2 regions of the Pseudarthrobacter sp. CCNWLW217 genome follow, and region 2 is predicted to be linked to the other one. Evidence: riboswitches for the same ligand, from Rfam matches in the RefSeq annotation. Region 2 holds a riboswitch; the other holds the start of a gene.

Region 1 (7,005 bases), on a different contig from region 2:
TTGCCAGCACCACGGCGCCGGCGCACATGGCGCACGGCTCCAGCGTGACCACAAGCGTGCAGTCCTCCAGCCTCCAGCCGTCCCCAGTGCCCCCGCCCAGCTTCGAGCGCGCACGCAACCGTTCGGCAGCTTCCCGGATGGCCACCACCTCCGCGTGGGCAGTGGGGTCTCCCAGTTCCTCCCGCTGGTTCCGGCCGGCCCCGAGCACCGCGCCGTCGGGCCCTATCACCACGGCACCGATGGGCACATCCTCAGTAGCAAGCGCGCGCCGGGCTTCGTCCAAGGCAAGACCCATCCACTCGTGGTGGGTTTTTTCTGCGGCGACCATGGCTCAATGATAGTTTCGAGGGATATCCAGCCTTGCAAAGCATCGACGCCGGGGAGGCACCGTGGACATGGACACCCTGAGGGAACGCCTGGGCCAATGGTTCAAGCCGTATGCCGCGCTGTGGATCACGTTGTTGGTGGGCGGCGCGTTGGTCGTCATCATGGCACTGCTGGGAGCCGAGGTGTACGACGACGTCGTGGACGACCAAGGCCTGGCATCCCTGGACCTGCCCGCGCTGGAACTGGCACAGAACCTGCGTAGCCCGGAACTCGACGCAGGGGTAACGGCCTTCACCAACATCGGCGGCGGCATCGGCATGCCCATCCTGGCCAGCATCCTCACAGCCTGGCTTACCTTCCTGAGCAGGACCTGGCGGCCCATTATCCTGGTGGGCGGAGCTGCGGCCGTTTCCACGTTCGCAACCACTATCGGCAAACGGCTGGTGGGACGTACCCGCCCGGACCACGCCGAAGCCGTCCCGCCGTACGAGACCTCGCCGTCATTCCCCAGCGGCCATACCCTCAACACCACCGTGGTGATCGGCGTCCTGGTGTACATCATGTGCCTGCAATTCGAGATCCTTTGGGCGCGGATCACAGCCATCACTGCCGGGGCGGTTTTTATCATCGCGATGGGCCTGAGCCGGGTGTTCCTGGGCCATCACTGGCTGACGGACGTGATGGCCGGGTGGTTCCTGGGCCTGGCCTGGGTGGGCATGGTGATCCTGGCCCACCGGCTGTTCCATCTGACCCGCAAACACGAGCACGTGGGCCCGGCGCCAACGTTCGAGCACCCCGTCCTCCGGGACGATCACACGAGCTGATTCCCGGCCCGGGGGCGCCATGCCCGGATGGTAGTTTTGACGCATGCGCACTCTCGTTGTGGACCACCCGCTGGTCGCCCATAAGCTCACTGTCCTGAGGGACAAAAACACCCCGTCCCCCGTCTTCCGGCAGTTGACGGAAGAGCTGGTGACGCTCCTGGCTTACGAGGCCACCCGCGATGTCCGCACCCAGCCGGTGACCATCGAGACACCCGTGAGCACCACGGTGGGCACAGCCTTCACCAAGCCCACGCCCTTGGTGGTTCCCATCCTGCGCGCCGGCCTGGGGATGCTTGAAGGCATGACCAAGCTGGTCCCCACCGCTGAGGTGGGTTTCCTGGGCATGGCCCGGGACGAGGAAACCCTGGACATCATCACGTACGCCGAACGCCTCCCCGAGAACCTCACCGACCGGCAGATCTTCGTCCTGGACCCCATGCTTGCCACCGGCGGCACCCTCCGCGAAGCCATTAAATTCCTGTTCAAGCGCGGAGCCTCCGACGTCACCTGCATCTGCCTGCTGGCCGCCCCTGAAGGGCTGGCCAAGCTGGAGGAGGAACTGTCCGACGCCAACGTGACCATCGTCCTGGCGTCCATCGACGAAAAGCTCAACGAGAAGTCGTACATCGTCCCCGGACTGGGCGACGCCGGCGACCGCCTTTACGGGATCGCGGGATAGCCCGGGCGGGGCGAGAGGACCCCTCAGCGGCCGGACAGCTCTGGCCAGGGGTTACGGGGTTCCGGATTCAGCATCGGCCCGTTAGCCTGTGCGGATGGACTGGAAACTTGAACTCGTTTTTGTACCCGTCTCCGACGTCGACCGCGCCAAGGACTTCTATGTCAACAAAGTGGGGTTCAACGCGGATTTCGACGAGCGGCCCAGCGATTCCATCCGCTTCGTCCAACTGACGCCGCCCGGCTCGGCCTGCTCGATCAGCATCGGCGAAGGGCTCACCGATGCCCCTCCGGGCAGCGCACCAAACCTGCAAATCGTCGTCGATGACATCCAAGCCGCCCATGACCACCTCAAGGGCAACGGCGTGGACGTGAGTGATATCGACATCCAGGACTGGGGACATTTCGTGTACTTTGCGGACCCGGACGGGAACAAGTGGGCCGTGCAGTACATCCCGGGGCGCGGCGCCTCAAGCAATACGTAAGGCAAAATGGGGTTCATGACCCTGCCCATTCCTGCCGCCACACGAACACTGACCTGCCGCGCCGTCCTCTTTGACATGGACGGCACGCTGGTGGACTCCACAGCGGTCGTGGAGCAGGTGTGGGGCGAGTTCGCCGCCCGCTACGGCCTGGACATCGCCGAGATCCTGCGCACCTCCCACGGCGTCCAGGCAGGCGATACCGTGCGCCGGTTCGCGCCTGCCGGTGCCGACATCGTTGCGCTCACTGCAGAACTTGGTGCCATGGAACGGGTGCGGACTGCCGGCATCGTTGCGCTGCCCGGTGCCTCCGAACTGCTCCGGAGCCTGCCCGCGGAGGCCGTGGCCCTGGTGACGTCGGCGGACCGGATCCTGGCTGACATCCGCATGGATGCCGCTGGACTGGCCATGCCTGCCGTTGCCGTGACGGCTGACCTCGTGACGCGCGGCAAGCCGCATCCGGAAGGCTACCTGACCGCTGCCGGTTTGCTGGGCGTGGAGCCGGAGGATGCCGTGGTCTTTGAGGATGCCCCGGCTGGAATCGCGGCCGGAGTGGCTGCGGGCATCCGGACCGTGGCGGTGGGCCCAAACACGGGCGAATTACCGGCGGGAGTGCTCCATATCCCGGATTACACCGCGGTCACGGCCTCGGTGGAAACGGACGCCGCAGGTCGGCGGATTATTTCTTTCCGGCTTTGAGGTCGGCTACGACCTTCGCGATCCGCCTCGCCCTGGTTTCCTCCGTTTTGGCATCCCCGAGCGGCTCCACATAACGTCGCTGCGCGCTGTAGTTCAGGGTGGCATAGAACGCCTGGGCATCCGGTTCGGCGGCCATGGCTGCGGCCAGGTCATCCGGGACTTCAATGATCCGGGGCTGCGTGTCGAGTTCCAGATCCACTTCAACAGTGTCGCCAGCCTCTACGCCGGTGAATTCCCGGTTGGCGGTGCTCACCCCAACCAGGCTCTGCCCGCCCATCACCGCGATGCTGCTCCGGTAGCTCTTGCCGTTGATGGTTACCACTACCGGCGGGCGCTTGCCTGCGCCCAGGGCAGTCACAACCTCCTCCGGAACCTCAATACCAGCTTTGTTGCCGCTGCCCAGGATAGTCGTGGTGAATTTCATGGCCCCAGTATGGCCCGGAGCCGCAGGTCAGGGAAGTCCGGCCCCCGCGAACATACAACGCCAAAAAGCAGCAGGCCCTGAACCGGGGGATTCAGGGCCTGCTGCTTCGGATGGCGGAAGCCGCAATTACCGGCTTAGTACCAGTTGTTCGACAAGTGGAAATTCAGCGCGCCGCACGGCGACTGGTAGCGCTCCTGGATGTAGTTCAGGCCCCAGTTGATCTGCGTGCGGTAGTTGGTGAGGTAGTCCGCCCCGGCGCTCGCCATCTTCTCGGCGGGCAGCGACTGGACAATGCCGTACGCGCCGCTGCTCGCGTTGGTGGCCGTGGTGGTCCAATCAGATTCCTTGGTCCACAACGTCTGCAGGCACTGCATCTGGTCGGCTGACCAGCCATAGCTGCCAAGCTGGCTCGCCGCATAGGCCTGGGCCCCGGCCGGATCGTTGACGGCGACGACGGGGGCCGGTGCGGGCTCAGGGGCGGGGGCCGGTGCGGGTGCCGGTGCTGGTGCGGGTGCCGGTGCTGGTGCCGGTTCGGCGGCCTGCGGGGCAACGCTGATGTCGGCCGGAGCTGGTTCAGGGGCCGGGTTGGCCCGCATCTCGGCCTTTTCCAGCCTCAAGTTGGATTCAAGCTCTGCCGCCGAGGACTGGGTCCCGCTGACCGCCACCGGAGTCATGGATTCGGAAGCCTGGCCTGCTGCGCCGACCCCGATGAGGAGGGCGCAGGCCGCACCGAAAACGGCTGCACGCTTGCCCAGGGACGAAGCTTTTGTGTGTTGCGCCGTGGTCTTGCCACGGCCGTTGACTTTATGTGCACCGCGCTCTGGGCGCGCTTGTACCTTGAATTCAGACATGATGGATCGCCTCTCACACCTGCGGAGTTAGCTGTCGGGTTCGGATGAGGGCATCCGGCCACACGGAAAGATCACGTGCTGGCTTCACCCCAAGGGCAGTTAAGTGCCCGGGACTCTGGGTCCCCCGCCTCTGCCTGGTCAAGCGGAATCCGGGAAGCGGCAGAGCTTGGCGTCATCCGGATATGCGGCTCAAAGGGAACCGCACCCCATCGACGCTACAGGAGCGCGACGCTTAAGTCACATTTTGGTAACAGAGATCACGACGCCGGTGCGTTGCCTTGCTATGAGCCGTTGATCGCCGGCAGGCGCAACGTGAACTGGGTCCGACCCGGCCGGGAGTTCACTTCCACGTTGCCGCCGTGGGCCTCCACAATGGACTGCACAATGGACAGCCCAAGCCCGCTGGAGCCTTCCGAAGCCGCCGCGCCGGAGGACCGTGAAGATCCAGTCCGTGCCGCGTCTGCGCGGGCAAACCGGGCAAAAACGTGGTCCACGAATTCCGGCGGGATGCCGGCGCCGTCGTCCGTTACTGTCACCACGGCACTGCCGTCGTCGGACCTCATCACGGCCGTGGTGACCGTTGTGCCCGGAGCAGTGTGTTTGCGGGCGTTGGACAGCAGGTTCACCAACGCCTGGCGCAGCTGCGACGCATCGGCATTGACCGCAAGCGGCTCGTCCGGAAGCTCAAGATGCCAGTTGTGGCCGGGTGCGATGATTTTTTCGTCGCTGACGGTTTCGATCACCAGCTGCGTCAGATCCACCTCACTGAGTTTCAACGGCTGGCCCTCGTCCAGCCTGGCGAGCAGGAGCAGGTCTTCCACCAGTGTGGTCATGCGCTCGGACTGGTTCTGAACCCGGGCCAGCGATTTCCGGCCATCCGGAGTGAAGTTCTCGGTCATCCGCATTAGCTCCGTGTAACCGCGGATGGCGGTGAGCGGAGTGCGCAGTTCGTGGGACGCGTCGGCAACGAATTGCCGTACCTTGGTCTCGCTTTGCTGCCGGGCCTGCAGCGCGTTGGCCACGTTGTCGAGCATGAGGTTCAGCGCATGCCCCACGCTGCCCACCTCGGTTCCGGGGTTGGAGTTCGACGGCGGGACGCGCACCGCGAGTGCCACCTCGCCGGCGTCCAGCGGGAGCCGCGAGACGCGTGTGGCCACCTCGGAAAGCTGCTCCAGCGGCTGCATGGTGCGCCGGATGAGGATAGTCCCGGCCAGGCCAATCAAGACCAGCCCTCCAAGGGAAACAAAAACGAAGGTCCACACCAGGGAGGTGAGGGTGCTTTCCTTGCCGGCGAGCGGGAGCCCGGTCACCAGGACATCACCGTAGTTCGTTGCCACTGCAATCAGCCGGTACTCGCCATTGGAGAGCGTCCGGTCCACAGGGCGGGAATCCTTCTGGAGGGCCAGCAGGATCTCCTTGTCCTCAGCGGACAGGGGAGAACGCGTGGTATCGGAGGCCAGGAATCCGGCGCTGTTGACCTGCCCATTCAGGATCCGGGCGTTGAGCGTACCCACGCTTTGCCCACGGGAATCCAGCGGGTCCGGCCTGCCGTTGAAGCCGCCCAGCGGCGGCCGGCCGGGGTCGTTGGACCGGGAGGCAGCCTGGCTGAGCTGTTCGTCGAGCTGGCGTGTAAGGAACGAGTCCATGGAAGCGTAGCTGAAGAGGCCAACGGCGCCGCAGATGGCCACCAGCAGGGCCATGGCAACCAGTACAAGGCGTGTACGCAGATGCCAGGTGGAGGGCTTCAGCCAGCTCCGGCCATGCGTGGGCGCCACTGCAGGCAGTGAGGGCATGGCCTAGTCCGCCGGTTTGATGACGTATCCGGCGCCGCGCACCGTGTGGATCATGGGCGGATGCACGGCATCGACCTTCTTGCGCAGGTACGAGATGTAGAGCTCCACAATGTTGGCCTGCCCGCCAAAGTCGTAGTTCCAGACGCGGTCCAGGATTTGCGCCTTGCTGATGACGCGCCTGGGGTTCTCCATGAGGTACCGGAGCAGCTCGAACTGCGTGGCAGTCAGCTGCAGTTCATCGCCGGCCCTGCTCACCTCGCGGGTATCGATGTTGAGGACGAGGTCACCCACTACCAGCTCAGCGGTGTCCATCGCTGCCACGCCGGATCGCTGCACCAGCCGGTGCAGCCGGAGGAGGACCTCCTCCATGCTGAACGGCTTGGTCACGTAGTCGTCACCGCCGGCAGCCAGACCCACAATCCGGTCCTGGACGGCATCCTTGGCAGTCAGGAAGAGCGCCGGTACTTCAGGCGCGAAGGCGCGGATCCTGGTCAGCAGCTCGACGCCGTCAAACCCGGGAAGCATCACGTCGAGAACAAGGACGTCCGGGCGGAACTCCTTGGCGAGCTTCACAGCCTCGGGACCGTCAGCGGCGACGGCCACCGACCATCCGGCCATGCGCAGGCCCATGCTCATCAGTTCGGAGAGGCTGGGCTCGTCGTCGACCACCAAGGCACGGATGGGGGAGCCGTCCGGGTGGGTAAGTTGGGGAAGGTTGTTGGTCATGGAGTGCGAAGTGGCCATGGGACAACTCTCCGATGCGTCGTTGAGCCCCCGCTTTAGGCTTCCTGTGCGCTGGCTGTGAATCCCAGCCTAGCGAGCTGAAAGCTGCCCAGCGGCAGATTCCCCTGACGATCAACCGGGACTTTTCCCTGGCTTTGGTGGCGTCCAGCAGGCCCCCTTCGACGCTCCCAGCGGTTTCCGGGGCGG
Region 2 (7,005 bases):
CCCATGTTCCCCACCGCGCCCGGGACCTGCCTGCGCAGGTCTGGGCCGCCGTCGAAAGCGCCGACGTGGTGCTCCATGCCGGAGACTGGGTAACAGCAGAACTGCTGGACCAATTTGAGCGGCGAAGCCGGCGCCTCATAGGGGTGTACGGCAACAACGACGGGCCGGAACTCCGCCGGCGGCTTCCGGAAACGGTGGCCGTCACACTGGAAGGCGTGCAGTTTGCCATGGTGCATGAGACCGGCCCGGCCAAGGGGCGTAGCGAACGCGCGGAGTCGCACTATCCGGACGCCGACGTGTTGGTCTTCGGGCACAGCCACATACCGTGGGATACCACTACCCCGCGCGGGTTGCGCCTGCTCAATCCCGGTTCGCCGACGGACCGCCGGCGCCAGCCGGTCTGCACGTACATGACTGCGGTGGTTGACGGTGGCCTCCTGCAGCAGGTGGAACTCGTGGAGGTGCGGAAGGACTGACCCGGAGGTCGGGAGAGTCCGTCCGCCCGGTCAGTCCCTGTCAGCCGCCAGAAGGGAGTCGGTGGCGGGGTCCGGCTGCCCGTCGAAGAAGTCGGCCAGCACGGTCTTGAAGATGGTCTCCCCCGGCGCGGCACGCAGGAACAGTGTCATCGAAGAGTGCAGCTTCCTGGCGTCGATGCCGCCGAGGATGTCCGTGGCCGAGCGGCCGGCGTGGGTGTCGATGGCGGCTGCGGACTCCAGCAGCCGCGGGCCCAGGACATCATGCTTCAAGTAGGCCTGCGCTTCTTCCAGCGAATTGATGGCGTACCTAACCGACGTGGGGCTGCTGCCGAGCCCGGCAATCTGCGGGAAGATGAACCACATCCAGTGGCCCGTCTTCCTGCCCAGCTGCAATTCGTCCAAGGCCCGGCTGTAGGTGCCGCCGTGGTCTTGAGCCTCGACAAAACGCTCGAGGTCGTAGGGATCGCTCATCTCCGTCTCCTTCTCTCAGGTGTTTCAGGCTACTTCTGCGGTCAGGGATGCTGCGTGGCGGATCCAGCCATCGGGGTCCTGGCTCCAGCGCGTGATCACGACGCCGGCGCGCTGCCGGCCAGGTCCGTCCAGCACCTTCAGGAGCGGGACTACAACGTCGGTGATCAGCGGGATTACCAGCTCACCGCTGTGCGCGGATCTGATAAAGCCCTCGAGCCTGGTCAGGTCCGTGTGCAGCAGCATGGCCACCCGGGACTGCAGCAGCACCACAGCGGCGAGGCGACGCTCATAGACGGGCTTCCTGCCGGGACCTGGTTGACCCCAGAGCAGTGAGGCCAAGGCCACCACGTCATCGTGGCCAAGGTCCTTGAACTTCCGTCCGGCGTCGCGGACGGTTCCCCGGACCGCCCCCACCGACGCACCATAGGAGCCCAGGGCACCGCCCATCCGGGACGCCACCTCGTCCGCCCGGTACCAGGCTCCTTCGTTCTGCAGCGTGGCATCAATGAAGTCCGCGGCATCCAGGACTGTCTGGTTCACGGCTACCGTCAGCGGCGCCCGGTGGAGGCATGCTCCAGGCAATAGGGGGTCCATGGCCTGGCCTCCAGGCGGCCCTCGGCGATAGGCACGCCACATACCTCGCACACGCCGTAGGTGCCATCGGCAACTCGTTGCAGGGCAGCTTCCACCTGAGCCAGGCCCGAGCTGCTCTGTTGTAGCAAGGCCGAGGCCTGGGACAGCTCGAAGGCGATGGTGGCACCCTCGGGGTCGTGTTCGTCGTCGACGTTGGAGTCCTGGCGTGCAGCATTGGCTGAGGAAATGTCGGCCCGCAGCGCCGGAAGCAGGGCAAGCTTTCGCGCACGCTCTTCCTCCAGCAGGATCCGGAACCGCTCAAAGTCAGCCATGGGAAAAGCCTACGCCGCGGCACCTTCGCAGGACTCGACAAGTGGCACTCAACGGAGCATGCTGTCACTCGTAAGCGCCTCAGATGCCACCTGGTAATCCGTTTGACGCCGCGGGTGATTCCTACACCATTCCACCGGGGCATGACTCCTGGGTGGACGGCGACCAGGCCTTCGTCGGCATTGAATTCGTCAGCGCCGCCGAATTTGCCAAACCAGCACCGGACTCCGCCTAGCCTTCGCGTCAGCGCCCGGCCGGGTCAGTACCAGTTGTATTGGACGGAGTGGTTCCAGGCCCCGCACGGAGACGTGTAACGGTCCCGGATGTACCCGAGGCCCCACTCGACCTGCGTCCGGTAATTGGTGAGCCAGTCGCTGCCGGCGCTGGCGTACTTCCCGGCGGGCAGCGCCTGGGCGATCCCGTAAGCGCCGGAGTAGGGGTTGGTGGCCGTGGTCAGCCAGTTGGATTCCTTGGTCCACAGCTGCGCCAGGCACAGGAACTGGTCCTGGCCCCAGCCATAGGCGGACAGCCGGCCCGAAGCGTAACTCTTAGCTCCGGCGGGGTCGTTGACGGCACCGCCAGGAACGGAAGGGACGACGACGGGCGGCGGGCTCGGCGTCGGACCAGGGGCGGGAGGCGGAGCCGGCGCCGGCTCCGCCGGAGCAGCTGGGCCGGCCGGTGCGGCGGGCCCTGGATTTACCGGCTTCTGGGCGGCGGCCAGGGCCGCGGCCTTGGCCGCCGCCTCGGCCTGTTGGCGGGCCTGCTCCTGCGCTGCGGCGCGTTTAGCTGCCTGCGCGGTCTCGTAGGCAGCCAAAGCCGCCTGGCCCTGCCGGAACTCCCCTTCGACGGCGGCAGTGGTGCCCTTGAGGGATGCCAGCTGCGCGGTCAGTTCCTGGCTGTGCTCCTGCTGCTCCGCAACCTGCCGCGACATGGCCTGCTGGGCCGCCTGGGCGGCGTCGAGCTTGCTCTTGGCTTCCCCTGACAGCCGTTCGCGTTCAATCCTCGCTGCCCTTTCCTGATCGGCGAGGGCCCTGGCGACCCGTTCGGCAGCCGCGGATTTGTTCACCAGGGCCGCGGTCTTGTCGCTGACGATCTGCACGATATTCAGACCCTGGATGCTGTTGGTCTGGACGGCGTCGAGGGCTACGAAGAATCCCATATTGGTGCCGCCGGTCTTGTACGACTGGGCTGCCAGGGCGCCGATTTCCTTTTTGTACTGCCCGAGTTCCGCCGTGGCGCGTGCAGTCTGTGCGGTGAGGACGTCAACCCTTGAGCTGGCAGCCTGGAGCGCTGCGTCCGCCGCGGCGTATTCGGCAGCGGACGTCACGGCAGCGCCACCCAGTGCCTCAGCCTGCGTCTGCAGCCCACCCAACAGTTCGTTGATCCTGGTGACCTCCGCAGCCTTACCGGCCTCGCTTTGCTTGGCGTTTTGCACGTCCTGCCAGGAAGGGTAACCGCCTGGCGGAGTATCGTCGTCGGCATGCGAAGGCGCCGTGGCGAGCGGGGCCGCCAAAACAACCGCCAGCAGGCCCGCAACGGCAGGCAGCCTCATTCTTTGAGCAAACCGGGACATAGTTGGTGAGCTTACCGGGCGAAACTCTTGCCTAGTGGATGCTGGTCCAACATTGTTATCCAGCAGAGATCCCTCCCGTAGCAGCCGCAGGGCAGGCCTCTTTTACCACGCATCAGGCCTCAATCTGAGGATCAAAATGCCACACGGCCTCTTTTGTTACGTGATTTCCATCACGCGGCACCAGCTTTCGCAGCATATGCCGCTATCGGGGCCTGACCTGCAACGTCATTCCACACACGGAAGAACCCCACCCGAAGATAAGGTGGCTTTTTGGCCTACATTCCGTTACCGGAATGTGACATTCCAAAAGAGCAGAGGTTATGGTCGAGCGGTGTCCTGGCTCAAGCCGGGGCATTCCCGTCAGTATGCCGAACCCTGCCGCTGAACCGGGACCCCAGTTACTTTCACTGGCAGGGACGGGGGAACCACGTTTCCACGGCTTCGTTCCGAAGCCTTGGGGTTAAGTCGATATCGCTCCGTCCCGTACGGAGCCGTAACCGGCCGGGTGTCTCCGACCCGAACCCGACAGCTCACCCCGCAGGCATGGGAGAGGCGATTACCCGTGTCAAAAAACTCCACTGCCGCACGCCATCGTGCGACTTCTGTCCGCCCCACCGTCCTGGTTGGCCTGTCTTCCTCGGCCAAAGCCCGCGCACTGACGTTCGGCCGGCCCGCACTTGCCGCAGTTGCCGCGTCCGGGCTGCTCTTTAGCGTTGGCACCCCGGCGCAGGCCGGCGTCCACGGCCCGGACTCGTCCGGGACCGTCAATGTGCAGGGCCAGACCAGCGCACCGGCACCTGCACCGGCCGCCGTTGCACCGGCCGCGGCTGCCGCTCCGGCCGCCGCAGCCACCGTCCACACGGTCGTCTCAGGCGACACCCTGGGCGCAATTTCCGCCGCCTACGGCGTGGCCCTGAACGACGTCCTGGCTGTGAACGGCCTGTCGCTGACCACCATCATCTACCCCGGTGACCAGATCCAGATCCCGGGTGCCGGCTACACTGCTCCGGCTCCGGCTCCGGTGGCGAAGGCAGCCGCAGCGCCCACTGCCCCGGCCAACACCGGCGTCCAGCTGGCTTCCACTGCCGCCCCGGCGGCGCAGGCACCGTCCGGCTCGCTCGGCGCTGCCATCCTGGCTTCCGCCTATTCGCAGCTCGGCGTTCAGCAGGACTGCACCGCCATGGTGGAGAAGGCACTGCGCTCGGTGGGCAAGAGCGTGGGAGACCTGGCACCCACCCAATTCTTCGCGTACGGCACCGTGGTGGGCACCCCTGCAGCCGGTGACCTGGTCATCACCGCCGGCCACGTGGGCGTCTACGCCGGCAATGGCCAGGTTGTTAGCGGCGGCGTGGACGGTTACAAGACCGAAGTCCACTCCATCAGCTGGTTGTCGGGAGCGTCCTTCGTCCGCGTAGCGTGAGTCCGGCCGGTTCGACGGCGGCGGGCGGCAATCAGCCGCCTGTCGCCGTCGTCCCCCGTTTTTGTTCGCTCAGGTTCCGCAGAACGTCCGGTAGCTGCCGAAGTCAACAGGCGCGGGACCGGCGTAGCGTTCCAGGCCGGGGCGCTCAGTGTACGGCTGCGTCAGGACGTCCACCAGGCGGTGGAACGGGTCCAGGTCGCCGGCGGTAGCGGCGCCCAGGGCTTCTTCCACCAAGTGGTTCCTGGGGATGTAGACAGGGTTCACCCGGTCCATCATGTCTGCGTCCGGTGCCAGGGCGAGCCACTTCTTGGTCCACGCGTCAAATGCTCCTGGGTCCGTGAACATGGTACGGGCTGCGCCGGGTGTACCGCGGGCTGCGGACCCGAGGCCCCGGAGGAACGAGGTGTAATCAACCTGCCCCTCTTCAAGCATTGCGAGCAGGTCATTCACCAGAGGCCCCGCTTCGTCGTCCCTTGCCTCCGCGCCGAGCCCCAGCTTGGATTTCATCCCGGTGGACCAGGCCGTACTGTACAGCTTCCGGAACGCGCCCAGTGACTCCACAGCGAGCGCAACGGCCTGCTCCTGATCCTCGTGGAGCAGGGGCAGAAGCGCCTCGGCCAGCCGGGTGAGGTTCCATTCAGCGATGACTGGCTGGTTGGCGTAGGCGTAACGTCCGCCGGCGTCGATGGAGCTGTAGACCGCACCGGGGTTGAAGGCATCCATAAACGCGCACGGTCCATAGTCGATGGTCTCGCCCGAGATGGTCATGTTGTCCGTGTTCATTACCCCGTGGACAAATCCCACGAGCATCCACTGGGCCACCAGGGACGCCTGGGCGGCGATGACCGCATCGAACAGCGCGAGATAGGGCTGGTCCGCCTTCGCGGCGTCCGGATGATGGCGGCTGATCGCGTGGTCGGCCAGCCGACGGAGGAGCTCCGTGTCGCCGTTGACCCGGGCGAACTGGAAGCTGCCCACACGCAGATGGCTGCTCGCAACGCGGGTCAGCACAGCCCCGGGAAGCATGGTTTCGCGGCGGACTGGCCGTCCCGTGGCCACGACGGCAAGCGACCGTGTGGTGGGAATGCCCATGGCATACATGGCTTCACTGACGAGGTATTCGCGCAGCATCGGACCGACGACGGCGAGGCCGTCACCGGCACGGGCGAACGGGGTACGGCCCGAGCCCTTGAGGTGCACATCGCGGAGGCGCCCGTGAATATCCGTGACCTCCCCCAGCAGGAGGGCGCGCCCGTCTCCCAAGAGTGGCGAATAGCCTCCGAACTGATGCCCGGCGTATGCCTGGGCCACAGGCGTGGCACCTTCCGGGACCCGGTTGCCGATGAGCATTAGCGTCCCCTCCGGGGTCCGCAGCAACGCCGGATCCAGGCCAAGTTCGCTGGCCAGCGGCTCGTTCAGCACGAGGAGTTGCGGGGACGGAGCTTCCTCGGCCTGCCAAGGTACAGCAAGCTCCTCGAACTCCCGGGCGAAGCGGCCATCGAAGGTGAGCGTTGTTGGCGTTGTGGTGCTCATCTTTCAAGACTACCCGCGCCTGCGGCGGGACCGGCGGCGTAAAATCTTTCGTACCGGTTCATCGCTGCCCAGGCAGTCAGGGTAATGGGAAGGTCGCGGTACCCATGGTCAAGAATCCGTTCGGGCATCATCAGCACGAGGAACAGAAACCGCCCGATTCAGCCAAACACAGCCACCGGCCCTGGCTGAAGAGGGAGGATGCAGGTTTTGAACACGGGCGGAGCAGTCTCTTCTTCCTCGCCCATGACCTTCCCCAGCCGCCCACTGTGACCTGCATCCAGGGACATGAGATACCGGACGGGCAAACCACGTGCCACCACGGCCATCCCATCGGGTGACGCCGCGCGTCAGACGTGCTGCTTGAACCACGCCAACGTGTCGTTCCAGGCCGCCGTTGCCTGGGCCTCGTTGTACCGTTCACCGGTGTCGTTGTGGAAGGCGTGGTCCACGCCCGGGTAAACGGTCAACTGGTGTGTGATGTTGTTGGCCGCCAACGCGTCCTTCAGTGCCGGCATGGCCCCCGTGATCCGCTGGTCCCGCTCGGCATAGACGCCGAAGACCGCTGCCTTGATGGCTGGGACTTTGTTGAGGTCCGGTGCCGGGCCGTAGAAAGCGGCCGTGGCTGCGAG

The links. A riboswitch is a leader RNA that binds a small molecule or an ion and turns the genes downstream of it on or off. The one in region 2 is predicted to bind cyclic di-AMP.
Region 1: it holds a riboswitch for cyclic di-AMP, as region 2 does, so the genes downstream of both, V9L18_RS15470 (hypothetical protein) here and V9L18_RS15910 (C40 family peptidase) in region 2, are expected to answer to the same signal.

What each region holds. Positions count from the first base shown of each region.
Region 1 is NZ_JBBCBT010000013.1:61,937-68,941, forward strand. It holds gene V9L18_RS15440 (nucleoside deaminase) at 1-328, opposite strand, end outside; gene V9L18_RS15445 (phosphatase PAP2 family protein) at 396-1,151, shown strand; gene upp (uracil phosphoribosyltransferase) at 1,195-1,830, shown strand; gene V9L18_RS15455 (glyoxalase superfamily protein) at 1,925-2,311, shown strand; gene V9L18_RS15460 (HAD-IA family hydrolase) at 2,318-3,007, shown strand; gene V9L18_RS15465 (YdeI/OmpD-associated family protein) at 2,988-3,431, opposite strand; gene V9L18_RS15470 (hypothetical protein) at 3,566-4,282, opposite strand; cyclic di-AMP (ydaO/yuaA leader) riboswitch at 4,288-4,447, opposite strand; gene V9L18_RS15475 (sensor histidine kinase) at 4,564-6,075, opposite strand; gene V9L18_RS15480 (response regulator transcription factor) at 6,079-6,819, opposite strand.
Region 2 is NZ_JBBCBT010000014.1:16,317-23,321, forward strand. It holds gene V9L18_RS15880 (metallophosphoesterase family protein) at 1-476, shown strand, start outside; gene V9L18_RS15885 (DUF1810 domain-containing protein) at 507-947, opposite strand; gene V9L18_RS15890 (DNA alkylation repair protein) at 972-1,541, opposite strand; gene V9L18_RS15895 (TraR/DksA family transcriptional regulator) at 1,496-1,852, opposite strand; gene V9L18_RS15900 (hypothetical protein) at 1,936-2,085, shown strand; gene V9L18_RS15905 (lytic transglycosylase domain-containing protein) at 2,110-3,402, opposite strand; cyclic di-AMP (ydaO/yuaA leader) riboswitch at 3,781-3,982, shown strand; gene V9L18_RS15910 (C40 family peptidase) at 3,986-4,843, shown strand; gene V9L18_RS15915 (protein adenylyltransferase SelO) at 4,913-6,376, opposite strand; gene V9L18_RS15920 (dienelactone hydrolase family protein) at 6,724-7,005, opposite strand, start outside.